One region of the Plantactinospora sp. GCM10030261 genome, then DNA from elsewhere that is predicted to be linked to it. Evidence: predicted binding sites of a transcription regulator. Region 1 holds the regulator's gene; the other holds the start of a gene.

Region 1 (15,622 bases):
CGTTGGCGCTGCCCTGCTGGGCACCGTGATCGCCCGGGCCGCCGGTATCGCCACGGAGACCGCTGGCATCGACTGGCGTGAGCTGGCGATCCAGGTCGTCCTCGCGGCCATCGCCGTCGCGGTGGTCGCCGGGGTCGGTGGTCGCCGCCGGGTGAGCCGCTACTGACCTGCGCACCCGCGTACCCCAAGGGGCGCCCAGCCGAGAGGCTGGGCGCCCCTTACGCTGTCTCCGCCGCGGCCACCGCGCACCCCTGTCGTAAAGGAAATTTTCCTACTAGGGTGCCGCAGAGAAGATTTGTGCCACCAGTGCGTGGGACCAGTGCGAGGGAGACGTTGTGGTGAAGAGGTGGAGAGGGTTCCGGCCGGTCACCGCCGCCGCGGCCGCGACCGCGATGCTGCTCACCGGGTGCGGTGGTGGTGCGGACGAGGCGGTCGACACCAGCAAACTGACGGTCTGGATGATGGGCGCCGGCAGCGAGGCGCAGACCGCGTTCCTGGACGGCGTCGAGGCGACATTCAAGGAGAAGCACCCGGACACCGACGTCGTGGTCCAGTACGTCCCCTGGCTGGAGGCGCCGAAGAAGTTCCAGACCGCGCTGGCCGGCGGCGACGGGCCGGACGTGACCGAGCTGGGCAACACCGAGACGCAGGGCTGGGCCGCACAGGAGGCGCTGGCCGACGTGAGCGACCGGATGGACGGCTGGGCCGAGGGCAAGGACATCCTGCCCGATCTGCTGTCCAACGCCCAGCTCGACGGAAAGCAGTACGGGGTGCCGTGGTACGCCGGGGTGCGGGCGGTCTACTACCGCACCGACTGGTTCGCCAAGGCCGGGCTTCAGCCGCCGAAGACCTGGGACGAACTGGTGACCGTGGCCAAGACGGTGCAGCAGCAGAACCCGGGCAAGTACGGCTTCGCCCTGCCCGGCAACTCGGAGCTGCCGTTCTACTCCTTCCTCTGGTCGACCGGCGCGGAGATCGCCACCAAGGACGGGGACAGCTGGAAGTCCGGTTACGACACTCCGGAGGCGAAGCAGGCGGTCAAATTCTGGACCGACCTCGTCACCACGCACAAGGTGGCGCCGCCCGCCGCCGCCGGGTGGAACGAGCTGGACGCGCAGAAGCAGTTCGCCACCGGTCAGGCGGCGATGGCCGTGGCCGGCAGTTGGCCGCAGACCGCGATGCTGAAGGACAATCCGGACCTCGCGAAGGTGTGGGGTACGTTCCCGATCCCGGGCCCGGACGGCAAGCCCGCCCCGGCCTTCGCCGGCGGGTCGGACATCGGCATCTGGCAGGACAGCAAGAAGCAGGACCTGGCCTGGGACTACGTGACCATCCTGCTGAACAAGCAGAACTCGCAGGAGTGGGCCAAGAGCCTCAAGTTCTTCCCCGTCTACAAGGACCTGACCTCGCCCGACGAGTACGCGAACGACCCGGTCATGGGGACCTTCGCCACCGTGCTCCAGGACACCAAGCTGACCCCGATCACCCCGAAGTGGGTCGAGGTGAGCCGCAGCAAGACGGTCACCCAGACGATGAACAGCTCGATCATGAAGGGTACCCCGCTCGACCAGGCGGTCAGCCAGGCCGCCACCGAGATGGAACAGATCCTCAACGCCAAGTGAGCACCCTGACCCGCGAACCCGGGACCCGGAGGACGCGCGGGCGGGACCTCCCCGCCCGCCGTCCCCGGCGGCCCGGTACGGGCGTCCCGTACCTGCTCCTGGCGCCCACCCTGCTCGTGATCGGCGTGCTGCTGCTCTGGCCGCTCGGCCAGGTGGCGGTGATGTCCCTGCACGAGATGGGGATCCGCGAATTGCGGGGGGACCGGCCGTGGTCCTTCGTCGGCCTGGAGAACTACACCCAGATCCTGAGTGACCCGTTCTTCCGCACGGTGCTGCGCAACACGGTGCTGTTCGCCGCGGCCAACGTGGCGCTCACGATGGTGCTCGGCACCCTGGTCGGACTGCTGCTCAACCGGCTGGGCAAGCGGATGGCCGGGTTCGTCGGTGCGGCGGTGATGCTCGCCTGGGCGACGCCGGCGCTGACCGGCGCCATCGTCTGGAAGTGGATCTTCGACGACACCAGCGGGCTGGTCACCTGGTTTCTCAACGAGCTTCCGGACGGTCTGTCCAGCGCGCTGTTCGGTCGCGCCGAGTGGACCGGGTACGGCTGGTTCAACTCGCCGCTTACCTTCTTCACCGTGCTCACCCTCGTGGTGGTCTGGCACTCGTTCCCGTTCGTCGCGGTGAGCGTGCTGGCCGGGTTGAAGAGCGTTCCGGGGGAGCTGCACGAGGCGGCCCGGGTCGACGGCGCCGGGCCGTGGCGGGTCTTCTGGTCGGTCACCTTCCCGCTGCTGCGACCGCTCTTCGGAGTGCTTGTGGTGCTCTCGACGATCTGGGACTTCAAGGTCTTCACCCAGCAGTTCGTGCTGGCCGGCGGCACCCAGGACCGGTCGACCTTCATGCTCGCCATCTACTCGTACGCGGAGGCGTTCTCGCCGCCGCCGAAGTACGGGCTCGGCGCCGCGATCGCGGTGGTTCTCACGCTCATCCTGCTCGCGGTCACCGGCGTCTACGTACGACTGATCCTGCGCCAGGAGGAGACATGACCGACCGGCGGCGTCCCCGCGCGGGGCGGTGGGCGGCAAACGTCGCCGGGCTCGCGGTGGCCGCCTTCGCGGCGTTCCCGGTGTTCTGGATGATCTCGACGTCGCTCAAGCCGAACCGGGAGATCTTCTCCAGCACGCCCCAGCCGCTGCCGCACCAACCCACGTTGGAGCACTATCGGGACATCTTCGGTGGGCAGATCATCCCGGGTGCCAGCTTCGGCGACTTCCTGCTCAACAGCGCCCTGGTGGCGGCGGCCACGGTGCTGCTCAGCGGCGTGGTGGCGCTGCTCGGGGCGACCGCGGTGGCCCGGTTCCGGTTCCGGCTGCGCACGTCGGTGCTGGTGCTGCTGCTGATCGTGCAGATGATCCCGTTGGAGGCGCTTGTCATCCCGCTCTTCCTGATCATCCGGAGGCTGGGTATGTATAACACCCTGCCCAGCCTCATCCTGGTCTACCTGGGCTTCTCGCTGCCGTTCGCGATCTGGATGCTGCGTGGTTTCGTCGCGGCGGTGCCGAAGGACCTGGAGGAGGCGGCGGCGATCGACGGCGCGAACCGTGCGCAGATCTTCTGGCGGATCCTGTTTCCGCTTGTCGCGCCGGGACTCGTGGCGACAAGCATCTTCTCGTTCATCACGGCCTGGAACGAACTCATCTTCGCGTTGACGTTCATCAGCTCCGAGGACCGGTACACCGCGCCGGTCGGGTTGACGTTCTTCTTCGGCCGGGACGACACCGCCTGGGGGATGGTGATGGCCGCCTCCACGGTGCTCACGCTGCCCGTGATGATCTTTTTCGTGCTGGTGCAGCGGCGGATGGTCGCCGGTCTGACCTCGGGTGCCGTGAAGGGTTGAGCAGGGTCCCTTCCTGTCGCTTTCGCGTCGGAGGGCTCTCCCGACAGGGCGCTCATGACAGTGGCTCGTCACGGCTCCCGGGACGACACCGCGGACCGGCGCCGGTTCCGTCGGTTGACGTTCAGCGCCCTGATCAGCGTGCCGGGGGTGGCCAGGGCGTTCGGGTGCCGGAGCATGAAGGTGACCTCGTCGAGCCGGCGGTTGAGTGTTTCGTCGCTGACGGTGGCCTCGACGATCTGATCCGCCACCCAGGAGGTCAACCGGTGGCCGCGGGGGCGGGGACCCGGCACCGACGGCCGGGCCAGGTCCGCGGCGGCGGTCATCCCCCAGGCCGCGTCCACCACCACCTTCTGCAGGGCGAAGAAGTCCCGGGCCGGCGTCCGCAGGTCGGGCCGGCGTCGCAGGTACATGGACAGGCACGAGGCGTGCAGCGCGGCCGAGGACATGCCCTGGCCGTAGATCGGGTTGAACGAGGCCACCGCGTCACCCACGCTGACCAGCCCGGCCGGCAGCCGGCGGCACCTGTGGAAGTCGCGGCGCCGGCTGTCGGCGTGGTGGAAGCTGCGGACCGGGAAGAGCATCTCGCCCTCGACCACCCGGCCGAACTCGGGAGGGAACTCGGTGCGGCACCGGCGCACCATGTCCTCGGCGTCGTGACCCGGACGGCAGTCGCCGTACCCGGCCAGCATGATCATCCATCGATCGTCCTCCACCGCCGTCAGGCCGGCGCCGGAGATCTCCGATCCGCGTGCGGGGCTGCTGCCGACGAGTACGGAGACCGGATCGGGCTTGGCCTCGGTGCGCCGGAACACCGCGGTCGAGTAGTTGATGTTGACGACCAACCGGGTGAGCGGCGCCCGGTCCCAACCGTGCCGCTCCAGCCAGTCGTTGAGCCGGCTGGCCCGTCCCATGGCGTCCACCACGAGATCGGCGTCGAGCGTGTCGGTTGCCGGGCCACCCGCACCGCCCGGGGCCGGCCCGTCCGGCGTCTCGTACCGAACGCCGGTGACCGCCGTGCCGTCGAAGCGCAGGTCGGTGGCCCGCCCCCGGACTGAGGAGACGTTGGGCAGGTCGCGCAGCCGTCGGCGGAGCAGATCTTCGATGAACGGCCGGCTCGCCGAGAGCATGTCCAGGTCGACGCCGCGCACCTTGCGTCGACCGTCCAGGTAGGTGTGTCGGGCGTCGGGAGTGGCCAGGCACGCCCCCAACTCCAGGGCCTGCTCGGTGAGTCCCGGAAACCATCGCTCGATCTGGAGGTGCCCCGCCGGCAGCAGTAGGTGGACCTGGTTTCCCTGGGGCACACCCGGTCGGGCGTCGGTGACCTCGGTGACGTCGTCGCGCTCCACGATCACCACCCGCTCGGCGTACTCGGCGAGGACCCGGGCGGCCAGCAGGCCGGCGATGCTGCCGCCGAGTACAGCGGCGCGGCCCAGCAGGACCGTGCTGTCCTCGGGCGGCCGCTGGGTGGCGATGTCGTTGAAGATCCGTGCTGGAAAGCGGTACACCCCGTACTCCTGTCTCCAGTGAGGACACGACCTCCGACTCCGACGGACGGGCGGGCGAACACTCGGCCGGCACCCAACCATCGACCGATGGAAGTTTATCGGCTCCCCGACCGCGACCGGTGGCGGTCAGGCGTCGCCGAAGACCTCGGCGATGACGCGGTCGGCGGCAAGCGTCTCGTCCGCTACCTCCGACCAGGTGCCGGCCTTCGCCGTCCACTGCAGACCGGCGAACCGGACCCGCTTCACCCCGTTGCTGTCGGCGTGCGCGACCAGCCAGTGCGCGTACTGCCAACCGGCCTGCTGGTCGGTCGCCACCAGGCTGAGGCCGAGCAGCTCGGCCAGCTCAGCCGTCCGGACCGAGCCCCAGTCCCGGCTCAGCCGGCTGCTCAGCTCGGTCGCCGCGGCGGCGCCGCGCAGCACCGGATCCCGGGGCACGGTGCAGGACACCGCGCCGGTGGCCTCGCCCACCAGGGCCCGGCTGAGCACGCCCGCCTCGTCCGCCCACTTCTGGTACGCCTCGGGGAAGGCCGACCGCTGGACCCGCTGCGCGGCGTCGGTCACCCGCATGCGTTCCCAGCCCCGCACCTTCACCAGCGCGGCGTAGAACCGGTTCGCGGCGTACCGGGGATCGCGGATCTGCTCGGGAGTGCCCCAGCCCTGGCTCGGTCGTTGCTGGAACAGCCCCACCGAGTCACGGTCGCCCCCGGCCAGATTCCGCAGCCCCGACTCCTGGTAGGCGGTGGCGAGCGCCACCACGACGGCCTGCGCCGGCATGCCGCGCCGGATTCCCACGGCGGAGATGGTGGCCGCGTTCGCCATCTGTTCGGGATCCAGGGTCACCTCGCCGTCGGCCCGGACCACGCAGCCGAGCGCCCGCGGCAACGACAGCTGCCCGCCGAACCGGTCCGCCATCACCACGGCCGCAACCGTGATCAGCACCAGGAGAGCGGCCGACGCCGCCACCATCGTCCGAGCCCGCACCCATACCCCCTGCCCGACAACAGTCCGCCCAGCCTACGCCGAAGCGGACGGCCAGGCCGATTGCACGAACGGTCAGTCCGCGGCCGGCACCCAGCTCGCCGGCCGCTTCTCCCGGAACGCCAGCACCCCCTCCCGGCCCTCCGCGGAGAGGAAGTACCCGGTGGAGAGCGTCGACAACTCGGCCAACTCGGCCCGCAGCCCGGTGCCGGCCGGCCGGCGCAGCAGCTCCTTGGCGCCGGCGAGGGCGCCGGGGGCGCCGCGGACCAGGGCCGCGCAGTACCGGTCGACCGCCGCGTCCAGGTCGGCGGCCGGCACGGCCGCGGTGACGAGCCCCACCCGTTCGGCCCGGTCACCGTCGAAGGTCTCGCCGGTCAGGTACAGGTCGGCGGCGGCCCGGGGAGCCAACCGCCGGAGCACGGTGGCGGAGATGACCGCCGGGATGACACCGATCCGCACCTCGGTGAAGGCGAAGGTGGCCTCCCGGGCGCAGACCGCGATGTCGGCGGCCGCGATCAACCCCAGGCCACCGGCCCGCGCCGGACCGCCGACCCGGGCCACCACCGGCTTCGGGCACTCCCACACGGCGGCCAGTACGTCGCCGAGCATGCCGGCGGGGACCGTGCCGCTGGCGTAAGCGGCGGCGGTCTCCTTGAGGTCGGCACCGGAGCAGAAGACCGGGCCGGTGTGGGACAGCACCACGGCCCGCACCGCGTCGTCCGCGACGGCGGCCGTCAGGCCGGCCAGCAGTTCGGTCATCAGCTGGGTGGACAACGCGTTGCGGTTGGCCGGGCTGTCCAGCGTGAGGGTGGTCACCCCGGCCGAGGTGGACACCCGGACGAGCGGGTCGGTGGCGGCAGTCATGGGCGCACAATAGTCGGATGCCTGGCGTCCTCCCAGACGGCGAAGCCGTGCCCGCCGACGGATCGCTGCCGCCCGCCGCGCGGGCCGCCGTCGGCACCCGCGGGTTCGGCGTGTACGTGCATGTGCCGTTCTGCGCGAGCCGGTGCGGCTACTGCGACTTCAACACGTACACCGCGAGCGAACTCGGCGGCGGGGCGAGCCGGGAGACGTACGCCGACGCGGTCCTCGCCGAGCTGGACCTGGCGGCCCGGGTGCTGGACGGGACGCCGCCGGCCCGGGTGGACACCGTCTTCGTCGGCGGTGGCACGCCGACCCTGCTGCCGGCCGCCGACCTGGGCCGGATCCTGGCCGGCATCGACCGCACCTGGGGGCTGGCCGACGACGTGGAGGTGACCACCGAGGCGAACCCGGAGTCGGTGACGCCGGAGTCCCTGGCGGCGTTGCGAGCCGCCGGTTACACCCGGATCTCGCTCGGCATGCAGTCGGCCGCGCCGGGGGTGCTGGCGGTGCTGGACCGGCGGCACCGCCCGGGTCGGGCGGCGGCCGCCGCCGCCGAGGCCCGGGACGCCGGGTTCGAGCACGTCAACCTGGACCTGATCTACGGTACGCCGGGGGAGCGGCCGGAGGACTTCGCGGCCTCGCTGGCCGAGGTCACGGCCGCCGGGGTGGACCACGTCAGCGCGTACGCCCTGATCGTGGAGGACGGCACCCGGCTGGCGGCGAGGATGCGTCGCGGCGAGTTGCCGTACCCGTCGGACGACGAGGCCGCGGACCGTTACCTGGCGGCGGAGGCCGCGCTGGGCGCCGCCGGCTTCTCCTGGTACGAGGTGTCGAACTGGGCCACGTCGCCGGCCGCCCGGTGCCGGCACAACCTGCTCTACTGGACCGGCGGCGACTGGTGGGGCCTCGGCCCGGGGGCACACAGCCACGTCGGCGGCGTGCGCTGGTGGAACGTCAAGCACCCGACCGGGTACGCGCGTCGGCTGGCCGAGGGTCGGTCACCGGGACACGGTCGGGAGCTACTCACCGAGGCGGACCGGCGGACCGAGGATGTGATGCTGCGACTGCGGCTGGCCGACGGGCTGCCGTTGAGCGTGCTGGACGAGGCCGGACGGGCGGCGGCCGACCGGGCGCTGGCGGACGGGCTGCTGGACCCGGCGGCGTACCCGGCGGGCCGGGCGGTGCTCACGCTGCGCGGCCGGCTGCTCGCCGACGCGGTCGTCCGCGACCTGCTGCCCTGAGCCGCCGACGCCGGACCGTCGCTGTCGTCCGATCGACTCGATGTGCGGCATGTCGGGTGGTGGGGGACGACGCAACTCCGCGGTATCCCGCACCTCGGGTGGATCGCGGGCGGTCCGCCGGGTGCCGCGACGGCACCCGGCGGAGCGTCGGTCAGCGCTTCACGAACGGGTAGGACATCGGGTAGCGGTAGACCACGCCCTCGTTGGCCTTGACCGCCCCGATGATGCCGAAGATGACCGGAACCACCCAGACGATCATCGGCAGGAAGAACAGCACCCCGCACGTGACGAACGTCGCGATCCAGGTGATGACGTAGACGACGGCCCAGGTGATCTGGAAGTTGAGAGCCGACACGGCATGCGCCCGCACGGTGGGCGACTGTTGGCCCCGCGCCACCATGGCGATCAGCGGTGCCACCCAGCCCAGCAGCCCGCCGCCGACGATGACGCCGGCCGCGCCCAGGCCGTGCGCGAGCAGTGCCCAGGTCCGGTCGTCGTTGCTGCCGTATCCGGCCGGAGCCGGCCCGGCGCCGTAACCGCCCGGTGGGTAGCCCGGCCCGCCGCTTCCCGGTGGGTAGTCAGGTCCGCCAGCGCTGGTCGGCGGAGGGAAGCCGCTCGGTCCGGCCGAGGCCGGGCCGCCCGGTTGCGGACTGCCTGGCGGGGGGCCGGCGGGCGGATACGGGCCCGGCGGCGAGCCGGGGGTTACGTCTCCCGATGGGGGCGGCGGTGTCGCGGGCGGCAGCGGAGCGGTTGGGTCCGACGAGGCCGGATCCGGATCACCTGCTCCGGGAGGGCGAGGTGGTTCGGTCATGACGTCACGGTAGGACCCGACATCCACCCGCGCCAGTAGCCGAAGGGAGGGCGGTCCGTGATCATCGCGCGATTCGCCGTCGCCGTCGTAGACTGGCACTCGCTACAGTCGAGTGCCAGTCCTTTCGGATGAGGCCGATGGGAGGTGAGCATGGGTCTCGACGAGCGCAAGCTCGACGTCCTCCGGGCGATCGTGGAGGACTACGTCGCCACCCAGGAGCCGGTGGGCAGCCGGGCGCTTGTCGAGCGCCATCAGCTCGGGGTCTCCCCGGCCACCGTGCGCAACGACATGGCCGTGCTCGAGGAGGAGGGCTACATCCGGCAGCCGCACACCAGCGCGGGCCGGGTCCCCACCGACCGGGGCTACCGGCTGTTCGTCGACCGGCTGTCCCGGGTCAAGCCGCTCAGCCCGGCCGAGCGCCGGGCGATCGAACGCTTCCTGGTCGGCGCCGTCGACCTGGACGACGTCGTGCACCGGACGGTGCGGCTGCTCGCACAACTCACCCGGCAGGTCGCCGTCGTGCAGTACCCGAGCCTGGCCCGGTCCTCGGTACGCCACCTGGAACTGGTGCCGATCTCGACCACCCGGCTGATGGTGGTGATGATCGCCGACACCGGACGGGTCGAGCAGCGGCTCGTGGAACTGCCCGGCCCGATCGCCGCCGACGACGTGCTCGATCTGCGCCAGCGGGCGAACGAGAAGCTGGTCGGCACCCGGCTCTCGGAGACTCCGCCGCTGGTCCAGGCGCTCGTCGAGGAGACCTCACCGGACCACCGGTCGGCGATGGCGACGATCTCCTCGGTGCTGCTGGAAACCCTTGTCGAGCGGCACGAGGAGCGGATCGCGCTGGCCGGAACGGCCAACCTCACCCGCGCCGGCCTGCTCGACTTCCAGGGCTCGCTGCGACCGATACTGGAGGCGCTCGAGGAGGAGGTCATCCTGCTCAAGCTGATCGGTGAGGCGGAGCCGAGCGGTCCTCGGGTCCGCATCGGCGACGAGAACGAGATCGACAATCTGCGGGCGGCCTCGGTTGTCAGCACGGGTTACGGTCCAGGTGCCACCATCGTCGGTGGACTGGGCGTCCTCGGGCCGACCCGGATGGATTACCCCGGCACCATCGCCACCGTGCGTGCCGTGGCACGCTACGTGGGTGACCTTTTGGCGCAGAACTGACCCGACCTGCCGACCGGCGGCCGACCTGGAATCGACATGGGGACACGGAACGCAGTGACCAGGGATTACTACGGGATTCTCGGCGTGAGCCGGGACGCCTCGGATGATGAGATCAAGCGCGCCTACCGCAAGTTGGCGCGCCAGTACCACCCGGACGTCAACCCTGACCCGAAGGCGCACGACCGGTTCAAGGAGATCAACGCCGCGTACGAGGTGCTCTCCGACGACCAGAAGCGGCAGATCGTCGATCTGGGCGGCGACCCTCTCGCCCCGGGCGGTGGGGGTGCGGGCGCCGGCCCCGCTGGGGCCGGACCTTTCGTCGGTTTCCAGGACATCATGGACGCGTTCTTCGGAGCCGCCGGTGGTGGCGGCGCCCGCGGCCCCCGTCCTCGGACCCGGCCCGGCGCGGACGCCATCCTCCGGCTCGAACTGGACCTTCAGGAGACCGCCTTCGGGGTGGAGGCGCCGATCACGGTCGACACCGCCGTGCTCTGCACCACCTGTTCCGGGGCGGGCACGGCTGCCGGCACGCACCTGGCCACCTGCGAGGCCTGCGGCGGGCGCGGCGAGATCCAGTCGGTGCAGCGCACCTTCCTCGGCCAGGTCGTCTCGTCCCGGCCCTGCACGGTGTGCCAGGGCTACGGCACCGTGATCCCACACCCCTGCCCCACCTGCGCTGGTGACGGCCGGGTGCGCACCCGGCGCTCGCTCACCGTGAAGATTCCGGCTGGAGTCGAGGACGGCATGCGGATTCGGCTGGCCCAGCAGGGTGAGGTCGGACCCGGTGGTGGCACCGCTGGCGACCTGTACGTCGAGATCCACGAACGGCCGCACGACGTCTACTCCCGCAAGGGTGACGACCTACACTGCCGGGTCACCGTGCCGATGACGGCCGCCGCCCTGGGCACCCGGCTGACCATCAAGACGCTGGACAGCGAGGAGCCGGTCGACGTCAAGCCGGGCACCCAGCCGGGCAGCACGGTCCGGTTGCGCGCCCGCGGCGTGCCGCACCTTCGCGGAACGGGGCGGGGTGATCTTTTCGTGCACCTGGATGTGCGTACCCCCACCAAGATCGACGCCGAGCAGGAACGGATATTGCGGGAGTTCGCGAAGACCCGCGGCGAGGAGGTGGCCGAGTTGACCAAGCAGGGCGGCTTCTTCTCCCGGATGCGGGACGCGTTCAACGGCCACGCCTGAACCGGTGAGCGCGCCGCTGTTCCTGGTCGACGCCTTGCCTCCTGGTAACCGGCACACCCTCGACGGTGCCGAGGGACACCACGCCGCCACCGTGCAACGGCTGCGGGTCGGCGAGAACCTCCTGCTCGCCGACGGCCGGGGCGGCACGGCCACCGCGGTGGTCGCCGCCGTCGGTCGAGGCACGCTCGAACTTGAGATCACCGACCGCGGGTACGCGGAACCGGCGGACCCGCGGCTGGTGGTCGTCCAGGGCATCGCCAAGGGTGACCGCGGTGAACTGGCCGTGCAGGCGATGACGGAGACCGGCGTCGACGAGGTCGTGCCCTGGGCGGCGGCCCGGTCGGTGGTCCAGTGGCGTGGTGAGCGCGGCGCCCGGGCCAGGGAGAAGTGGGTGGCGACCGCGCGGGAGGCCGCCAAGCAGGCGCGCCGCGCCTGGCTGCCGACGATTGCCGGGGAGCCGGACGCGTCGACCACCCGGGTGAGCCGCCGGCTCGCGGCGGCAGCCGCCGGTTTCGTCCTGCACGAGGCGGCGACGGACCGGCTGACCAGGGCCGAGCTTCCACCGGCTGGCGACATCGTCCTGGTGGTCGGGCCGGAGGGCGGCGTGGCGGAGTCCGAGTTGGCGGCGTTCGCCGCTGCCGGGGCACGTCCGGTCCGGTTGGGCGGTGACGTGCTGCGTACCTCGACCGCCGGGGTGGCCGCGCTCGCGGTGCTCTCGGCCAGGCTCGGCCGCTGGTGAGACGGCGTCTGGGGGTCGCGGGCGAGCGGGTGGCCGCCGGGACCGTCTGGTGCCGGCGGCCAGCCGCTCCACCCGCGCCCGGCCCGGCCGGTCGCGGACCCCGGTCCTACAGCTTGGGGAAGACGTGCACCGTCTGCTCGTCGGGCCTCAGGTCGAGGCCGGCCGGTCCGACGATCAGCGGATCCGGCGTCCCGACCACTTCGGCGTCCTTGCCGGTGTAGTCGAACCGGGCCAGTACGTGTCGCATCGCCTCGATCCGGGCCCGCTTCTTGTCGTTGCTCTTGACGACCGTCCACGGCGCGTCGGCGGTGTCGGTGTAGAAGAACATCGCTTCCTTGGCCTCGGTGTAGTCGTCCCACTTGTCCAGCGAGGCGATGTCCATCGGTGACAGCTTCCACTGCCGCACCGGGTCGACCTGCCGGATAGCGAACCGGGTGCGCTGCTCGTTCTGGGACACCGAGAACCAGAACTTGACCAGGCGAATGCCGGAGCGGACCAGCATCCGTTCCAGTTCGGGGGTCTGGCGCAGGAACTCCAGGTATTCCTTGCGGGTGCAGAAGCCCATCACCCGCTCCACCCCGGCCCGGTTGTACCAGGACCGGTCGAACAGCACGATCTCCCCGGCCGACGGCAGGTGCGCCAGCCAGCGCTGGAAGTACCACTGGGTGGACTCCCGCTCGTTGGGCTTGAGCAGCGCGACCACCTTGGCGCCCCGCGGGTTGAGGTGCTCCATGAACCGCTTGATCGTGCCGCCCTTGCCTGCCGCGTCCCGCCCTTCGAACACGATCACCAGCCGCTCGCCGGACTCCTTCACCCACTCCTGGAGCTTCAGCAGCTCGATCTGCAGCAGCCGCTTGTGTCTGTCGTACTCCTCGCGCGGCATCCGCTCGTCGTACGGGTAGTCCTCGCGCCAGGTGTCCACCGGAGTGCCGTCCGAGCAGAGCAGCACGGGATCGTCGTCGTGGTCGTCGGCGATCCGGTAGTCGTCGAAGAGGTCCAGCAGACCGGTGTCGGCGTCGGCGCGGGCGTCGATCTCGGTGGCGGTGTCGCCGTTCGTGCCGGTTTCGGCGGTGTCGGTGCTGGCAGCGGTGTCGGTGTCGGCCATGTCGCAGGGTGTTACCCCGTCGCGGACCCTCCGGCTACCTGCGGATTGCTGGGAAGTTGCTGAGTGGTGACGATCAGCTGCGCAGGTAGGGGTTGCCACGCGCGCAGTCGAAGCGGACGGCCGCCCCCGATGATGGGCCGGCAGCGGGGTTCGAGGCGTACCGGGTGCCCTTCCCCGTCGCCTACCATGCGGGGGGTGGGAACTGACGACTGCCTCTTCTGCCGGATCGTGGCCGGCGAGATCCCGGCGACCGTGGTCCGGGAGACCGACAAGACGCTCGCCTTCCGCGACATCGCGCCGAAGGCGCCGGTGCACGTCCTGGTGATCCCGAAGGAGCACTTCGTGGACGTGGTCACGATGGCCGAGGCCGATCCCGAGGTGACCGCCGAGGTCATGGCCACCGCCGCCATCGTGGCGGAGCACGAGGGAGTGGCGGCCGACGGCTTCCGGTTGATCTTCAACACCGGACCGGACAGCGGGCAGGAGGTCGCCCACGCGCACGCCCACGTGCTCGGCGGTGCCCCCCTTGGCCCGATGCTGGCGTAGCCCGGGGCCCCTTATCATCGCTTCCGGTAGGGGACCGGCCCCTCTCGACGTCCGTCGAATCCCGCCTGGAGGCACCCCGTGACCGACGTGAACCGCCGTCTCGACCGGCTGGTTCGCCAGCGCCAGGCGTCGGCGCGGGTGCCGGCGCTGGCCGCCGCCCTGCACCGGGCCGACCGACCGTTGTGGTCGTGCGCGGTGGGGCAGACCGGCAACGACACGCCTCTGGATGGGCATACCAGGTTCCGGATCGGTTCGATCACCAAGACCTTCACCGCCGTCCTCGTGCTGCAGTGCCGCGACGACGGGTTGCTCGACCTGGACGACCCGATCGGCAAGCACCTGGACCTGCCGGAGCACCGGGAGCTGACCGTGGCCCGGCTGCTCTCGCACACCGCTGGCCTGCAACGGGAGCCGCACGGCGACGTGTGGGACTCGCTGCGGGTGCCGGATGTCGACCAACTGCTGGCCGACCTCGCCAGGGCCGAGCGGGTGCTGCCGCCGGGCCGGCGGTTCCACTACTCCAATCTCGGGGTGGCGCTGCTCGGCCACGCCGTCGGCCGGCTCCGGGGCGGCACCTGGGCGGAGGTGCTGGCCGACCGGATCCTCCGCCCGCTCGGGCTCACCGACACCGGCGTGGAGCCGGGCGAGCGGGCCGCGACCGGCTACCTGGTCGACGCGTACTCGGACCACGCGCGGCCCGAGCCGCCCACCGACTTCGGGGCGGTGGGGCCGGCGGCCCAGCTCTGGGGGACCGCCGGTGACCTGGCCCGGTGGGCGGCGTTCCTGGTCGACCCGGCGTCCGTCGACCCGGCCGGCGCGGTGCTGCGGCCGGAGACGCTGGCGGAGATGCGCTGGCCGCGTACCGTCACCGACGAGGCGTCCTGGGCGGCCGGCTTCGGACTCGGCCTTATCCTGCTGCCGCGGGGGGACCGGGTGACGCACGTCGGTCACGACGGCGCCATGCCCGGCTTCCTGGCCTCCGCGTACGGGCGGCGGGGCGGCTCCGGCACGCCGGCCGCGACGGGGTGCGCGGTGCTCGCCTCGTCCGGCACCGCCAGCGAGATCATGGATCTGTCCCACGAGCTGATGACCACGGCGGTACGGGAGGATCCGGTCGACATCGTCCCGTGGCGTCCGGGGGAGCCGGCGCCCGAGGCGTACCGGGGCCTGCTCGGCCGCTGGTGGGGCGAGGGTAACGAGTACGTCTTCGGCTGGCACGACGGCGCGCTCACCGCTCGGGGGGCGGACGATCCGGCCGGGAAGCCGCCAGCGGTGTTCGCGCCGCTGCCGGACCGCCCCGACGTCCTGCGTACGGTGTCTGGCCGGGAGGTCGGCGAGGTGCTGCGGCTCACCCGGGACACGGACGGCACGGTGGTCCGGATGCACTGGGCGACCTACCGCTTCACCCGCCTTCAGGAAACCTTCGACGGATACGACTTCCGCGCCTGACCCCCGGGCTACCCCCGGTGATCTTGCAGTTTCGGCTCGGATAAAAGGTGACTAAAGCCGCGTTCCGGCAGCCCAAAGTGCAAGATCGCGGAGAGTGGGTGGGGGTGACTCACGGACGGAAATGGGCAGCGTCGTCGCCGCGTTGAACAGATACGATGACCCAGACGTCCGCACGTCGCGCCACCGGGCGCGGCGCCGAGATCGGAAGCAGGTGGCACAGGGCCGTTCGGCCCGACCTATGACCGGTACTCCACCCCCCGGCCAGACCCGGGTGCAGACCAGGATCACGGTTCCCGATTCGCAGATCATGGTCAATCTGCTCGGTGCAGGTGACGAGATCCTGCGTCTCGTCGAGCGCTCGGTCGGCAGCGACGTGCACGTCCGTGGCAATGAGATCACGATCACCGGTGCCCCCGCCGACAACGCGGTGGCGGAGCGCCTGTTCACCGAATTGCTTGAGTTGATCGAGAAGGGCGAGACGCTGACCACCGACGCGGTGCGGCGCACCGCCGGGATGCTGGCGCAGGGCAGCGCCGAGCGTCCCGCGGACGTGCT
Region 2 (15,622 bases), 450 kb from region 1:
CGTGCAGTACCGGGTTGGACCACTCGAAGACGCGGGACGGCGGCCACCAGGCGGCGAAGTTCCGGGCGGTCGAAGGCAGGCCGGGCACGCTGACGAAACCACCCGCCACGAAGAAGGTGGCGATGCCGGTGAGGATCACCAACGGTTGGATGCTGCGGTGCACGCGGAGCAGGTGGGCGAGCAGGGTGCCCAGCCCCGCGCCGGCCACCATCACCGGCACCATGAACAACACCACCAGCAGGAGCGCGCCGGGATCCGGGTTGAGGCCGAAGGCGAACCGGGCGGTGAGATAGGTGGGCAGTGCGGTGAGGAAGGCGGCCGCAGTGCCACTGATCAGCGCGCCCAGCGCCGCTGTCGCCGGACCCGCCGGACTCAGCAGGATCTCCTTGGCGGTCCGTCCTTCCTGCTCGATGGCGAACAGATTGGCGGCCAACAACGTGGCGCCGAAGAAGAGCGCGAGCAGCAGCACGCCACCGGCGATGAAGCCGGTCCGCGGTATGTCGTCCGGCCGGACCGTACGCAGGTCGACGGCGAGGTCGAGACGGCCCGCGTCGGCGTCGTAAGCGTTCAGGGCGTCCTCGACCCGCAGTCGAAGATTTTTGGTCGCGTCGCTGTTGATGTTGTAGGTGCTGATCCGGACCCGTCCGCTGGCGTCGAAGTCCTCCGGGATCTCGATCATCAACTGGAGGCGGCCATTCTCGATCATCTGGGTGGCCGGTACCGGGTCGGTCTCCACCACCCGGAAGTACGGGGTGATCCGCGAGCTGCTCTCGTTGATCGCGCCCGTCAGCGCGGCGGACCGTTCGGACTTCGCCTTGTCCACGACGGCTACCGGCCAGTCGTCGCCGCCAGCGCCGAAGATCAGCGCGTTCAGGATGAGTAACACGATCGGTACGAGCACCGCCTGGGCCAGCAGATCGGGCCGGCGACGCAGCAGGCGCAGGTTACGGGCGGTCACCGCCACCACGGCTCGGGTTGTCTCCACCGTCGTCTCCTCACTGACCCTGGGTGAACTTCAGGGCACGACGCATCCGCGCCACGGCGAGCGTGCTGAGCGCCACCGCGCCCATCAGCGTCCAACCGAAGGCCGGCCAGTCGAAGGCGCCGTCGCCCAGGCCGGACACCTCGAAGCGGATCTGGTCGGTGAGCGGCGCGAGCGGCATCCACGAGGTCAGCCGCCACAGCCAGCCCACGGCCCCGTCATGGGCGAAGCCACGAAGGTAGGACTCGTATCCGCTGGCGAAGAAGTGGGTCACCGCGAGGACGACGCAGATCGGGATCATGGGCAGCGACCGGCGTAGCGCCACGCCGATCAGCGCGCCGAAGCCGGCGCCGTAACAGAAGATCGCAGCCACAGCCAGTACGCTCTGCCAGCCGAGCCCGGTCACCGGATAGTCCAGGAGCCAGGCGAGCCCGGCAAGGACGAGCACCAGGCTGAGGGCGGTCTGTGCCAGAGCGGCCAGCCACTTGCCCCCGATGAAGGGCGCGTTACCCGAAGGGGAGAGCACCAGTGGCTTGGCCGTCCGGTCCTCCCACTCCCGGGCCACCAGGGTGCCGGTGTTCACCATCGCGGCGTACAGCACGGCGAACATCAACAGGCCGGTGCCGAGGTACGTGGTGATCCGCATGTCCCGCTGGAAGGCGCTCGTTTCGTCCACCGCGACCAGTCGCCCACCGCCCGCATCCGACGCGGGACTCGGCGCTCCGGCCGCAAACTGCCGGACGGCGTGTTCCGCGCGAAGCTGGAAGTTCTTGGTGCCATCTGAGTTGATGTTGAAGACCGTCAACGGCAGCGAGACCGGCTGGCCGGCCTCGACTCGCGCGTCGAAGTCGGCGGGCACGGTCAGCACCGCTCCCACCTCACCATCGTCGAACATCCGGCGCGCCTCGACCGGGTTGGTGGTCCGGATTTCGAAGAACCGGCCGTCAACGCTCGACATCCCGGTCAGCACCGAGACCATTCGGGCACTGTGCGGGCCGGAGCCCTCCTGTGCCACCGCGACCGGACTGGTGGCGGAGACCCGCACGAGGAGCACGTAGAGCCCGACGAAGATGAGCGGCACCAGCACGGTGATCGCGAGGAAGGTGGGGCTCCGCCGGCTGATCGACAGGTCCTTGCGGACCATGGCCCATACGGGTCGCACGTCTCGGTCCCTTCTGCCTGGATGGTCCTGGTCAGTTGCGCAGCGCGCGGCCGGTGACGTGCAGGAAGACGTCCTGCAGACTCGGCTCGTCGAACCGGAACCCGGTGACACCGCCAACCGTCGCGAGCCGGTCGAGCACCTGCCGGAGAAAGTCCAGGCGCTCGGTGTCGGCGGGCAGATCCACGCTGAGGTCCTGGTCTGAGCCGAGTTCGGGGGACAGGTCGGCGAGGTCGGTCCGGGCCCGTTCCGCCTGCCCGGCGGAGGCGAACGCGACGCGCAGCCGCTGGCGCGTCACCGCGGCCTTGAGCTGGGCCGGGCTGCCCTGTGCCACCGTCCGACCATGGTCGAGGATGAGCACCTGGCGGCCGAGCTTGTCTGCTTCCTCCATGTAGTTGGTGGTCAGCAGGACGGTCCGACCGTCGGCGGCGAGTTGCTCGATCCGTTCCCAGATCGCCTGCCGGGACTGCACGTCGACGCCGAGGGTGGGCTCATCGAGGATGAGCACCTCCGGCTCGGTGAGCAGGGCCCGGGCCAGCGCCAACCGGCGTTGCATGCCACCCGAGTAGGTGCTGGTCCGGTCCGTGGCGCGGTCGGTCAGGCCGACGAGGGTCAACGCCTCGTCAATGCGGGTCGTCATCACGGCCCGGGGAACGCCGTAGTAGCGGGCGTGGAACTCAAGATTCTCGCGGCCGGTCAACTCCGCGTACAGCGCGGTTTCCTGCGGAACGAGGGCGATCCGGCGGAGCACGTCACGGCGTTGCCGGCCGGGGTCGAGCCCGGTGACCCGGACCGAGCCGGCGGATGGTTCGAGCAGGCCGGTGAGCACGTTGACGGTGGTGGTCTTCCCAGAGCCGTTGGGTCCGAGCAGGCAGCAGACGCTGCCCCTGGCGATGGTGAGGTCGAGCCCGGTCAGCGCGCGTACCGGTTCGGCGCCGCGCCGGCGGAACACGACATCCACCGCGGTCAGCCGCACCGCTTCCGCGTCGGCCGTGAGGTCCGCCGCTGGTGCTGACAGCGTTCTGGTGCTCATGTGCCCTCTCCTTTCGCTGGCGGCCCCGGGGGACGACCACGCCGGCTCAGCTAATCAAACCAAACCGTTCAGTTTGATTGCAAGGGTGGGTGACATGCCCAGCTCCTCCGGGGTTCAGTCGATCAGCGTGCCGCCAACCCGTCGCACAGCAGCGCCACCAGCCGGGCCACGGCACCGGCCGGTGGCTGCCGTGGCCCGTCCGGCCGGAGCAGGCCGTCCAACAGCGTGTAGGTGAGCAGCGAGCCGACCAGCAGGCGACCGGCGTCCTCCACCGGTACGGGGCGCAGCGCGCCACCGGCGATGCCGCGGGCCACCAGGCGGGCCGTCCCGGCGATGATGGGACCGGATACCGCCTCTCGGAACAGGGCGCCCAGCTTCGGATTGCGGCCCGACTCGGCCACGATCACCCGGGCCAGGCCCAGGTACTCCGGCTGGAGCAGGGTGTCGACGACCGACTCCGCGTACCCGGTCAGTTCGGTTGCCACCTCGGCCCGGGTCCGCAGTGGGTGAGCAGGTTGGTGTTCGGCGTCCCAGGCGGCCGTCCGTTGCGCCATCAGCGTCTCCAGCACGTCCGCCAGTAACGCGTCCTTACTCGGGTAGTAGGCGTACACGGTCTGCTTGGACACGCCGGCTTCCAGGGTGATCGCGTCCATGCTGGTCGCCGCCACGCCACTGGCCAGGAAGAGCCGCTGAGCGGCGGCCCGGATCTGCCTCCGCTTCTGGTTGGACCGCTCACTTCGCGTCGTCATGATCCCTCCGGCCGTGCGTTGGACATCGGTGCGACCGGGTGGCCGATCAGGACGGTGGGTGCGCCGGCCACCCTGGTGAGCACCACGCTGGCCGACTCGTCCCCGGACAGCCGCAGGTCGCGCCGCAGCCGCTCCGGATCCAGGGCCGAGCCGCGCTTGAGGATCTCCACTCGGCCGACGCGCCGGTCCCGGAGCAGCGCCCGGAGTCGCTTGAGCGAGAACGGCAGCACATCCGTGATCTCCAGACACCGGGCGAACGGGGTGCTGACCGGGGCGTCGGCGTACACGTAGGCGATCGTGGGGTCGGCCAGGTTGCCGGGCAGCCGCTCGGCGAGTCTGGCGACCAGGTGGGCGCGGACCACCGCCGGGTCAGGGTCATACAGGTAGCGCCGCAACGGCCCGACGGGTGCCTCGGCGGTGCCGTCGCCGGTGAGGCGACAGGAGCGGGCTCTCTCCACGCCGGAGGTGACCGGGGGCCGATCCGTCAGCAGGGTGGCGCGCCGGGGAACCTCGGCGAGCGGGCCGCACCACAGTGTCGCCTCCACCAGGTCGCCGGCCACACTTACCCACTCGGCCTCAGCCCCGGCCGGGATCAGCGCGTGGTCGAGGCCGGGCGCCACCTTCACCACGGTGCGCGGGACCCGCTCGGTCAGCCCGACCACGAAGTCCCAGGACGGCGTGTACGCGGCCGGGTCGAAGACGCGACGTCCGGTGCCGCCGCGCCGTCGGGCCGGGTCGCAGAACGCGGCGTCGAATCCGGTCAGGTCGAAGTTTGTGGCGTCGGCACACTCGACGGTGAACCGGTCGGCCAGCCCGGTGGCTTCGGCGTTCGCCGCCGCCAGCGCCGCGGTGAGCGGGTCGGCCTCAACCCCGTACACCCGGATCCCGGCGCGGGCCGCGGCGAGCGCGTCGGCCCCGAGCCCGCAGCCGAGGTCGACCAGGGTCCGTACGCCCGCGTCCCGCAGTCGGCGGGCCCGCCGGTCCGCGACGGGGGCCCGGGTGGCCTGCTCCAGCCCGGCCCGGGTGAAGAACATGGTGGCGGCGGCCAGCCCGAACTTGGCCACCGCCCGCCGGCGCAGTTCGGCCTGGGTCAGCGCGGCGGCGGCCAGCCCGGCCGGGACGCCTCGGGTCCGCAGCGCGGTCGCCGCGCTGAGCGGGTCACCGCCGGCCAGGTCGACCGCCGCGGCCAGGGCCCGCTCTCCATCGGGGGTACGCAGGGCGGCGAGCTGGTCGAGATGCACCGAACCATTGTGTCGGATTGGCACTCTCCTTGACGGAGTGCTAGTCGCGGAATAACCTGCGATTAGCACTCTCCCATCGAGGGTGCCAGCCCGCGGGGTTCCGTGGGCGACAACGCCAGGCGGACCGGCACCCGCGACGACGGCCCCGCCCGGTGGACATGTGGCAGAGATTGACGCCGTCCGGCTTGCCGGCCGGCTCGGAAACCAAGTACCCCAGGAGGGTATGCCCGTGACTACCGCGACCAAGGTTGCGATCAAGCCGCTCGAGGACCGGATCCTGGTCCAGGCGAATGAGGCTGAGACCACCACGGCGTCGGGCATCGTGATCCCCGACACCGCCAAGGAGAAGCCGCAGGAGGGCACCGTCCTCGCTGTCGGCCCCGGCCGCGTCGACGACTCCGGCAACCGGATCCCGGTTGACGTAAAGGTCGGCGACACGGTCATCTACTCGAAGTACGGCGGCACCGAGGTCAAGTACGCCGGCGAGGAGTACCTGGTGCTCTCCGCCCGCGACGTCCTCGCGGTCATCGAGAAGTAACCGACCTAGTTTCTCGTGTCGTAGCCCCGGACCGGCTCGCCGGGCCGGGGCTACGACACCTTGAAGGGACATTCATGGCGAAGATCCTGAGCTTCTCGGACGACGCCCGGCACCTGCTGGAGCACGGTGTCAACGCCCTCGCGGACACGGTCAAGGTCACCCTCGGCCCGCGCGGACGCAACGTCGTCCTGGACAAAAAATTCGGTGCGCCGACGATCACCAACGATGGCGTGACCATCGCGAAGGAGATCGAGCTCACCAACCCGTACGAGAACCTTGGCGCGCAGTTGGTCAAGGAGGTGGCGACGAAGACCAACGACATCGCCGGCGACGGGACCACCACCGCCACCGTGCTGGCCCAGGCGTTGGTCAAGGAGGGCCTGCGCAACGTGGCGGCCGGGGCCAGCCCGATCGGCCTCAAGCGGGGCATCGACGCGGCGGCCGCCAAGATCTCCGAGGCGCTGCTGGAAAAGGCCGTCGAGGTGGGCGGCAAGGAGTCGGTGGCGCACGTGGCCACGATCTCGGCGCAGGACGTCACCATCGGCAGCATGATCGCCGAGGCGATGGAGAAGGTCGGACGGGACGGTGTCATCACCGTCGAGGAGGGCTCCACGCTGGCCACCGAGCTGGAGGTCACCGAGGGTCTCCAGTTCGACAAGGGGTTCGTCTCGCCGAACTTCGTCACTGACGCCGAGCGTCAGGAGGCAGTGCTCGACGACCCGTACATCCTGATCACCACGCAGAAGATCTCGGCGATCGAGGAGCTGCTGCCGCTGCTGGAGAAGGTTCTCTCCGACAGCAAGCCGCTGCTGATCGTCGCGGAGGACGTGGAGGGCCAGGCGCTGGCCACCCTCGTGGTGAACGCGCTGCGCAAGACCATCAAGGTGTGCGCGGTGAAGGCGCCGGGCTTCGGCGACCGCCGCAAGGCGATGCTGCAGGACATGGCGGTCCTCACCGGCGCGGAGCTGGTCGCTCCCGAGCTTGGATACAAGCTCGACCAGGTCGGCCTGGAGGTGCTCGGCAGCGCCCGGCGGGTGGTGGTGGACAAGGAGAACACCACGATCATCGACGGTAAGGGCCGGGACACCGAGGTGACCGACCGGATCTCCCAGATCCGCAAGGAGATCGAGGCCTCGGACTCCGAGTGGGACCGGGAGAAGCTGAGCGAGCGACTGGCGAAGCTCTCCGGTGGCATCGCGGTCATCAAGGCTGGCGCCGCCACCGAGGTCGAGATGAAGGAGCGCAAGCACCGCATCGAGGACGCCATCTCGGCGACCAAGGCCGCGGTCGAGGAGGGCACGGTGCCCGGCGGTGGCGCCGCGCTCGTGCAGGTCGCTTCGGCGCTCGACGACGACCTGGGGCTCACCGGTGACGAGAAGGTGGGTGTCTCGATCGTCCGCAAGGCGCTTGTCGAGCCGCTGCGCTGGATCGCCCAGAACGCCGGGCAGGACGGCTACGTCGTGGTGCAGAAGGTTGCCGCCAGCAAGTGGGGCCACGGACTCGACGCCGCGAAGGGCGAGTACGTGGACCTGGCCGGCGCCGGCATCCTGGACCCGGTGAAGGTGACCCGGAACGCGGTCCTCAACGCCGCCTCCATCGCCGGGCTGCTGCTCACCACCGAGAGCCTGGTCGTCGAGAAGCCCGCGGAGCCGGAGCCGGCAGCCGCGGGTGGTCACGGTCACGGCCACGGTCACAGCCACCAGCACGGCCCGGGCTTCTGACCCGGTAGAACGCCGTCCGGGGCGTACCGCCCGTCGAGCTTCCGCTCGGCGACGCGGTACGCCCCGGACGCGTTTCCGCTCCTCCTCGCCCGGTCCCGTGGCGCTTGCTCCGGTCCCGTTGCGCTCGCCCCGGTCCCCTTCGCGTCGATCATGAGGTTGGCGTGCCCGCGTCGGCGTGTCGCGCCGGCAACCTCATGTTCGACCGGGTGGGGGTCGGCGAGGGCGGGGCGGGGGTTACCGATTGGTGACGTGGCTGTCCGATCGGCTCGGCGCGCGGAACACTGGGCGGATGACGATGGGACGGCGCGCCTCCGGGGCGCTGGCCGGGGTGGCCGCCGCGGCGGTCGCGATGGCCACGGCGGAACTGGTCGCGGTCCTCACCGGGGCCCGGTCGGCGCCCCTGGTCGCCGTCGGCGCCGTGGTGGTGGACACCGTTCCCGAGCCGGTCAAGCAGTTCGGCATCGACGTGTTCGGCGTACACGACAAGACGGCCCTGCTGATCGGTACCGCGATCCTGCTCGGCGGCCTCGCCGCGCTGATCGGAATGCGCGCGGTGCGGACCCTACCCGTTGGGTACGCCGGGATCGGGCTGCTCACCCTGCTCGGCGCCGCCGCGGCGGTCACCCGGCCCGGTGCCGGCCCCGCCGCCGTGTTGCCGTCGCTGGTCGGCGGAGTCCTCGGGGCGGGGACGCTGTGGCTGCTCGTGGCCGGTCCGCTGGAGGCGCCGGGGCCGATGCCGGCTGGTTCGGTGGCGCCGGCTGGTTCGGTGGCGCCGGGTGGTTCGGTGGCGCCGGGCGCTTCCGTGACCCCCGGCGGATTCGCGGCGGCGCGGGGCGGACCTGGGCCAGAGGCTCCGGGAGAGCACGAGATGGCGGAATGGCGTTCGGAGCGGCGCCGGTTTCTCGCCGGGACGACGGCCGCCCTCGGCGGCGCGGTGGTGGTAGGTCTCGGCGGCCGGTGGCTGGCCGCCCGGCGCAGCGTCACCGCGGCGCGGGCGGCGGTGACGCTGCCCGCGCCGGTGAGCCCGGCGCCGCCGGTGCCCCCGGGGGCTGACCTGCGGCTGGCCCAGCTCGCGCCGTTCACCACGCCGAACTTCGCCTTCTACCGGATCGACACGGCGCTGACCGTCCCCCAGGTCGACCCGGCCGACTGGCGGTTGCGGATCCATGGCCGGGTACGCACGCCGATTACCCTGAGCTACGCCGACCTGCTTGCCCGACCGATGATCGAGCGGGACATCACCCTCGCCTGCGTCTCCAACGAGGTGGGTGGCGAACTTATCGGCAATGCCCGGTGGCTCGGGGTGCGCCTGGCCGACCTGCTCGACGAGGCCGGCCCGCTTGTCGGAGCCGACCAGGTGGTCGGCAGGTCGGTGGACGGCTGGACCTGCGGTACGCCCACCGCTGAGCTGCGCGACGGGCGGGACGCCCTGCTGGCGGTGGGGATGAACGGCGAGCCGCTGCCGATCGAGCACGGCTTCCCGGCCCGCATGGTGGTGCCGGGACTCTACGGCTACGTGTCCGCCTGCAAGTGGATCACCGAGCTGGAACTGACCAGCTTCGCGGACTTCGATGCGTACTGGGTCCCGCGGGGCTGGTCGGCGCGCGGCCCGATCAAGACCCAGTCGCGGATCGACACGCCGCGGCCGCGCAACCGGCTGACCGCCGGGAGGGTGCCGGTGGCCGGGGTGGCCTGGGCGCAGCACCGGGGCATCGAGCGGGTTGAGGTACGCGTCGACGGCGGCGAGTGGCAACAGGCGACGCTCGCGCCGACGGTCTCCACCGACACCTGGGTGCAGTGGTCCTGGCAGTGGCCGGCGAGCCCGGGGGAACACGTGCTCCAGGTCCGGGCCACCGACGCGACGGGGGAGACGCAGACGGAGCGGGAGTCCCCGGTCGCCCCGGACGGTGCGACCGGCTGGCACACCGTCACCGTGACGGTGCGTTAGGCCGTCCTCGGCGACCTGGATCCTGATTATTGCCCGCCTGCTTCATCCAGCAGTCACCGAGGGAAGGGATTTGGTCAGGATCTCAAGGGCCCGAAGCGTGCAGGCACGTAGGGATCCCTCTCCACGGAGCCACGCGTTGTTGGCGGCCTCCAGCGCCGCCGCGACACAGCGGGTCTCGATCTCCCGTTCGAGTCGTGGGCGGTCGTCGTGGGCGTCCGTCGCCCGGAGGATCTCGTCGATGAAAGACCGTGCCTTCTCCTGGACGGCGGCCTGAAGGGACGGATGGCCGGCGATCAGCCGTAGCCGGACGCGCGCTGTCTCCTCGATGGCGTCGATCGCATCGTCGGGCAGCTCCCGCGCGAGGCTCGTCGCCGCCGCACTGAGGGTCTTGCCGGATTGGACGGCCGTGAGGAGTGCGGCCATCGCTCGTTGCTCGTCGGGCTGCCAGCAGACCAGGTTTTCCTTGGTGGTGAACCGGCGGTACAGAGTGGCGACTGACACGGCGGTCGCCGCCGCGACATCTTCCATCGTGACGGCGTCGTAGCCCCGCTCTTCGAACAGTCGGACCGCGATCGTGGATACGTCCCGCTTGACGCGAATCCGCTCCCGTTCCCGGGCGGCTGCAAGCGGACTCGGGTTCGCCTCTCTGATAGTGTCTGTCATGTTTGAATCTTACTATCAGGGGGCCGAGAGTTGCGTTGGGTCTGGATGTTGACATCGGTGGTGGGGCTGGCTTTGGTCGCCCTGGGGGCCCTGTGGTTCCTCCAAGGCTCGGACCTGCTGCACATCGATCCGATCGCGTGCACGGGCAACTGCGAACCAATCGTGGGACACCAGCCGGCGTGGCAGATAGCCGGGGCCGTCTCGGCGCTGACCGGCGCGCTCGTCACAACCCTCGCCGTACGGAAGCGCCGTGTCGGTAACGATTCCCGAGGGGGAAGCGATTGAGACCGGCCGGACCTCCGACACGGCCGGACACGCACAGCGGGTCGTGACGGCGATGTCACGACCCGCTGCGGTCTGAGAGAGGGGTGCTGCGCGGCTCAGGCGGCGGGCGCCTGGCGCTGCGCGGGCATCGTGGACTTGTGCGGCCGGCCCAGGCGTGCCTCCAGTCGGGCGATGTCGACCCGGCTGCGCCGGCGATCGGCCAGGTCCTCCCAGCCCACCGCGAGCAGCCGGAGCCGCTCGGACTCGCTGAAACCGCCCCAGACGCCGTACGGCTCACGGACCGCGAGCGCGTGCGCGGCGCACTCCGCGCGCACCGGGCATGCCCCGCAGACCGCCTTGGCACCGAGTTCCCGGCGGTTGCGGGAGGATCCGCGTTCCCCGTCGGGATGGAAGAACTGGGCGCTGTCCCGGCCGCGGCAGGCACCGAGCCGCTGCCACTCCCAGAGGTCGACGATGGGTCCGGGCAGTCTGCGTACGTTCGACATCAGCACCCTCCTCCCGCGCGGCACCGCGTGGTCAACCGTGACGGTTCGGATCCGGGCGGCGGGCCGCGCAGGCGCTCCGTTTCCGACCTGTCTAGGGCGTTACCCCCCGCGTGTTGGCCTCACACGTACCTGATCGAAAAGTGGTGAGATCAAGGTGCGACACGCTGTCGACAGTGATAGGGGCGCCCGGAAGAATCACCGATAATCGGACAGGACCGGCGATCCGGATCGGCTGAACGGGTAGATCCGGGCGGAAAGTTCGCTGGAGTTCAGCCGGAAACTCGTCATGATCACTGCCTGTCGTGTTCTCCTTCCAGAGGAAGGAGGCCGCCGTGCGTACCGTGCTCGTATGTGTCCGGACCCCGCTTGCGGCGCAGCACGTCGCGTCCGCCGCGGCCCGGCTGGGACTGGCCGCGGCGGTGCGCACCGCCGTGTCGGATCCGGAGGTGATGCTCCGGCTCGCCGAACGTCCCGCCGACGTCGTCCTCGCCGACACAGCGCTGACCCGGCCGGACAGTGTGGGCTTCATCCGCCGGGTGCTCACCCGCTCGCCCGGGGCGGCGGTGGTGCTGTTCGGCGCGGAAGAACCCGGCGTGGCGGCCGCTGCCGTGGCAGCCGGTGCCCGGGGCCTGATCTCATCCGTCGATCACGACCTGGTCGGTGCGGTTGCCCGGGCGATGCTGTTGCTGAGCGCGCCCGGCCGGGCTGCCCGGGCGCCTGGGCCGGGCCGCGGTGGCAACGGCACCATGGCGGGTCTGAGCCGGTCGGTCGCTCGACCGGCCGGGCCGGATGCCGCGGGACCGGGCACGTCCGCGAACCCCGGGGCGACGCCGGGAGCCGCGCCCCGGGCGAACGCCGGGGCGGTGCCGGGGACCGCGGCGCAGGCGAACGGTGGCACGGCGCCCCGCGACGGTGTGGCGGGTCCGGTCGATCCGGCTGCCGCGGCCCGGCTTCCGGCGCAGCGGGCCGAGGACCTGGCATCCGGCCGAGGGACGGAGCCGGACGGGCCGGGGGTGCGGACCAACTCCACGCCGGATGCCCGGTACGCCGGCGACCGGCGGAGCGCAACCAACGCCAGCCGGGGATCCGGTGGCCGGCGGGTGGCGCTCACCGAGCGCGAGATGCAGGTGCTGATCGGGATGGCGGACGGCAAGAGCAACGCCGAGATCGGGCGGGAGCTGTTTGTCTCCGAGGACACCGTCAAGACACACGCCCGGCGGCTGTTCCGCAAGCTCGGCGCCCGCGACCGGGCACACGCCGTCGCCGCCGGCTTCCGCGCTGGTCTGGTGGCCTGACCCCAGCCCGTCTCGCCCGGCCGTTGAGCCCGGCATCCCGCGTCACCGCGAGCCGGGCGTCACCCCGAGCGCCGCGACCGTCCCGGTCAGTCGTCCTTGCCGTCGTCGGCGTCGCTGAGCGTGTCGTGCACGCCGTCCGCGTAGCCGCGGGCGTACTCCCAGGTCACGTAGTGGTCCGGGTCGGGATCATAGGCCGGCTCGTGCACCCTCGGCCGGCCCGAGTTGAGCAGGTGTCGCAGGTTGCCCCGGAGCAGGTCCCAGTCGAAGTAGTGCGGCTCCCGGCAGTCCTCGCACTCGATGACCAGTCCACGTACCCCGGTCGGGGCAAGTAATGCCTGGTAAACCTCAAGGTCGGCGAGATCCTCCAGCACGTCCTGCCGCTCGACCTCGGTCAGCGGATCGAGCGCGTCGTCCTCGACCGGGTCGTCCAGGCCCGCGCTGGGGTCGGCCGGGTCGCCGTTGAACGGGTCGATGGGCTCGTCGTGCACCCCTCCACCGTAGTCGCATCGGCGGGCACCGCGCTCACCCCGCTCGGCGAGGTCAGCGCCGGGCCTGACGAGGTCGACTGGGGGGCGTGGGTACGATGAACCATCGTGTGCCGCCGCGCCGGTGGGCCGATGCCGCGCCCCGGGCGCAACAGCATCGTCGCCACGCCCCTGGTGTGCTGGCAGCCGGCTGTCGACCACTCAGGGGACAACTCGTGGACAACGCACCGAAGGGCGACGACTTCGACCAGCTCGGCGGGCATCTGCCGGAGCTACCCGCCGGCTCCGCCCGGGTGGTCCCGCTGGGCCTGACCTTCGATGATGTGCTGCTGCAGCCCGGTGAATCGGACGTGGTGCCCAGCCGGGTCAACACGGTCACCCGGGTCAGCCGCAACGTCGAACTCACCATTCCGCTCGTCTCCAGCCCGATGGACACCGTGACGGAGGCCCGGATGGCCATCGCCATGGCCCGCCAGGGTGGCATCGGCGTGCTGCACCGCAACCTGTCGGTGGAGGACCAGGCGCTCCAGGTGGACCTGGTGAAGCGTTCCGAGTCGGGCATGATCACCAACCCGGTCACCGCGAGCCCCGACGACACGTTGCGCCAGGTGGACGAGCTGTGCGGGAAGTACCGCATCTCCGGCGTGCCGGTGGTCGACGGCGCCGGCCAGCTCGTCGGCATCGTGACCAATCGCGACATGCGGTTCGTCTCCGACGGCAATACCCCGGTACGCGAGATCATGAGCCGGATGCCGCTGGTCACCGCCTCGGTGGGGGTCAGCAAGGACGAGGCGCTGGCCCTGCTGCGCCAGCACAAGGTGGAGAAGCTGCCGATCGTCGACGACTCGGGCCGGTTGCGTGGGTTGATCACGGTAAAGGACTTCACGAAGAGCGAGCAGTACCCGCTCGCCACCAAGGACGACGCCGGGCGGTTGCGGGTGGCCGCCGCGGTCGGGGTCGGGGACGAGTCGTACAAGCGGGCCCGCGCCCTTGTCGACGCGGGCGTCGACGTGCTGATCGTGGATACCGCGCACGGTCACCAGCGAGCCGTGCTCGACATGGTGCGCCAACTCAAGAAGGACACCACGATCGACATCGTGGGCGGCAACGTGGCCACACACGCGGGCGCGAAGGCGCTTGTCGACGCCGGTGCCGACGGCGTGAAGGTCGGCGTCGGGCCGGGCGCCATCTGCACCACCCGGGTCGTCGCCGGGGTCGGCGTACCGCAGATCACCGCCATCATGGAGGCGGCCCGCGCCTGCCGACCGGCGGGCGTGCCGGTCATCGGCGACGGCGGCATCCAGTATTCGGGTGACATCGCCAAGGCACTTGTCGCCGGGGCCGACACGGTGATGCTCGGCAGCCTCTTCGCCGGCTGCGAGGAGAGCCCCGGCGAGCTGCTGTTCATCAACGGCAAGCAGTTCAAGTCGTACCGGGGGATGGGCTCGCTCGGCGCCATGCAGTCCCGGGGGCAGGTCAAGTCGTACTCCAAGGACCGGTATTTCCAGCAGGACGTGCTCAACGAGGAGAAGCTGGTCCCGGAGGGCGTCGAGGGACAGGTGCCGTACCGGGGGCCGCTGGCCCGGGTCGCCCACCAGCTGGTCGGCGGGTTGCGCCTGGCCATGGGGTATTCGGGCGCGGAGACGGTGACCGAGCTGCACGAGCGTGGGCAGCTCATCCGGATCACCGCGGCCGGGCTGAAGGAGAGCCACCCGCACGACATCCAGATGACCGTCGAGGCTCCCAACTACCACACCCGCTGACCCACCATCGCCCCTGCTACCTTCGGAGTTCCTCATGCGTGACGTGGTCGAGATCGGGCTGGGCAAGACCGCGCAGCGCGGTTACCACCTGGACGACATCGCGATCGTGCCGAGCCGCCGCACCCGGGACGTCGACGACGTCTCCACCGCCTGGCAGCTCGACGCGTACGAGTTCGGCATTCCCTGCCTCGGTCACCCGTCCGACGCCACGATGAGCCCCTCCTCGGCCGCCAGCCTCAGCCGACTCGGCGGGCTCGGCGTGCTGAACGTCGAAGGACTGTGGACCCGGTACGAGGACCCCACCAAGATCTTCGAGGAGCTCGCCGGGCTCGGCGAGGACGCCCCGGCGACCCGGCGGTTGCAGGAGATCTACGCGGAGCCGATCCGGCCGGAGCTGATCGCCGAGCGGGTACGCGAGTTGCGGGGCGGCGGCGGCACGGTGGCCGTGCGGGTGTCGCCCCAGCACACGCTGGCGCTGGCTCCGGTGATCCTGGACGCCGGCGTGGACATCCTGGTCATCCAGGGCACGCTCGTCTCCGCCGAGCATGTTTCCACCACCGACGAGCCGCTCAATCTCAAGGAGTTCATCGCCGACCTCGATCTGCCGGTCGTGGCGGGTGGCTGCACCGACTACAAGACCGCGCTGCACCTGATGCGGACCGGCGCGGCCGGCGTGATCGTCGGGGTGGGCGGGGACGAATGGTCCACCACGGAGTCGGTGCTCGGGATCCGGGTGCCGATGGCCACCGCCATCGCCGACGCGGCTGCCGCCCGCCGGGACTACCTGGACGAGACCGGCGGCCGGTACGTGCACCTGATCGCCGACGGTGACCTGCGCACCTCGGGCGACATCGCGAAGGCGCTCGGCTGCGGCGCCGACGCGGTGATGCTCGGCGAGCCGCTGTCCCGGTGCGCGGAGGCGCCGGCGGGCGGGGCGTGGTGGCACTCGGCGGCCAGCCACCCATCGCTGCCGCGGGGGGCCTTCGGTGTCGCCCACGAGCCGCTCGGTTCGATGGAGAAGCTGCTGTATGGTCCGGCCGACCAGCCGGACGGCCAACTCAACCTGTTCGGCGGTCTGCGTCGGGCCATGGCCAAGTGCGGCTACCGGGACCTCAAGGAGTTCCAGCGGGTCGGCATGGTGCTGGACCGCTGACCGGGCTCCGGCACACGGGGGGATGAGAGATGGGTGCGTCAAGGCGTGCGGTCGGCCTGCTGCTGGCCGTGGCGCTCGGGGTGACCGGGTGCACGTCGGACGAGTCGCCGGGGCCGTCGTCG

Evidence for each region. The regulator HrcA, encoded in region 1, represses chaperone genes, less so after heat shock. The targets are predictions, from matches to a motif close to GGTTNGCACNCTCNNNNNGAGNGTGCNAACC.
Region 2: a site for HrcA is predicted at 5,225-5,255, ahead of groES (co-chaperone GroES). Genes of this name have one in related genera too.

What each region holds. Positions count from the first base shown of each region.
Region 1 is NZ_JBHTDD010000001.1:632,875-648,496, reverse strand. It holds gene ACFQUZ_RS03260 (GlsB/YeaQ/YmgE family stress response membrane protein) at 1-166, shown strand, start outside; gene ACFQUZ_RS03255 (sugar ABC transporter substrate-binding protein) at 339-1,622, shown strand; gene ACFQUZ_RS03250 (carbohydrate ABC transporter permease) at 1,619-2,608, shown strand; gene ACFQUZ_RS03245 (carbohydrate ABC transporter permease) at 2,605-3,459, shown strand; gene ACFQUZ_RS03240 (FAD-dependent monooxygenase) at 3,528-4,964, opposite strand; gene ACFQUZ_RS03235 (hypothetical protein) at 5,091-5,930, opposite strand; gene ACFQUZ_RS03230 (enoyl-CoA hydratase-related protein) at 6,018-6,806, opposite strand; gene hemW (radical SAM family heme chaperone HemW) at 6,824-8,047, shown strand; gene ACFQUZ_RS03220 (DUF4870 domain-containing protein) at 8,199-8,858, opposite strand; gene hrcA (heat-inducible transcriptional repressor HrcA) at 9,009-10,031, shown strand; gene dnaJ (molecular chaperone DnaJ) at 10,086-11,228, shown strand; gene ACFQUZ_RS03205 (16S rRNA (uracil(1498)-N(3))-methyltransferase) at 11,233-11,967, shown strand; gene ppk2 (polyphosphate kinase 2) at 12,074-13,072, opposite strand; gene ACFQUZ_RS03195 (histidine triad nucleotide-binding protein) at 13,268-13,618, shown strand; gene ACFQUZ_RS03190 (serine hydrolase domain-containing protein) at 13,697-15,067, shown strand; partial or broken gene ACFQUZ_RS03185 (PhoH family protein) at 15,306-15,622, shown strand, end outside.
Region 2 is NZ_JBHTDD010000001.1:183,174-198,795, reverse strand. It holds gene ACFQUZ_RS00880 (ABC transporter permease) at 1-985, opposite strand, end outside; gene ACFQUZ_RS00875 (ABC transporter permease) at 996-2,144, opposite strand; gene ACFQUZ_RS00870 (ATP-binding cassette domain-containing protein) at 2,176-3,174, opposite strand; gene ACFQUZ_RS00865 (TetR/AcrR family transcriptional regulator) at 3,297-3,923, opposite strand; gene ACFQUZ_RS00860 (methyltransferase domain-containing protein) at 3,920-5,164, opposite strand; gene groES (co-chaperone GroES) at 5,388-5,702, shown strand; gene groL (chaperonin GroEL) at 5,777-7,423, shown strand; gene ACFQUZ_RS00845 (sulfite oxidase) at 7,713-9,371, shown strand; gene ACFQUZ_RS00840 (TetR family transcriptional regulator) at 9,414-10,034, opposite strand; gene ACFQUZ_RS00835 (WhiB family transcriptional regulator) at 10,415-10,804, opposite strand; gene ACFQUZ_RS00830 (LuxR C-terminal-related transcriptional regulator) at 11,137-12,099, shown strand; gene ACFQUZ_RS00825 (DUF5319 domain-containing protein) at 12,186-12,587, opposite strand; gene guaB (IMP dehydrogenase) at 12,848-14,347, shown strand; gene ACFQUZ_RS00815 (GuaB3 family IMP dehydrogenase-related protein) at 14,382-15,500, shown strand; gene ACFQUZ_RS00810 (M1 family metallopeptidase) at 15,530-15,622, shown strand, end outside.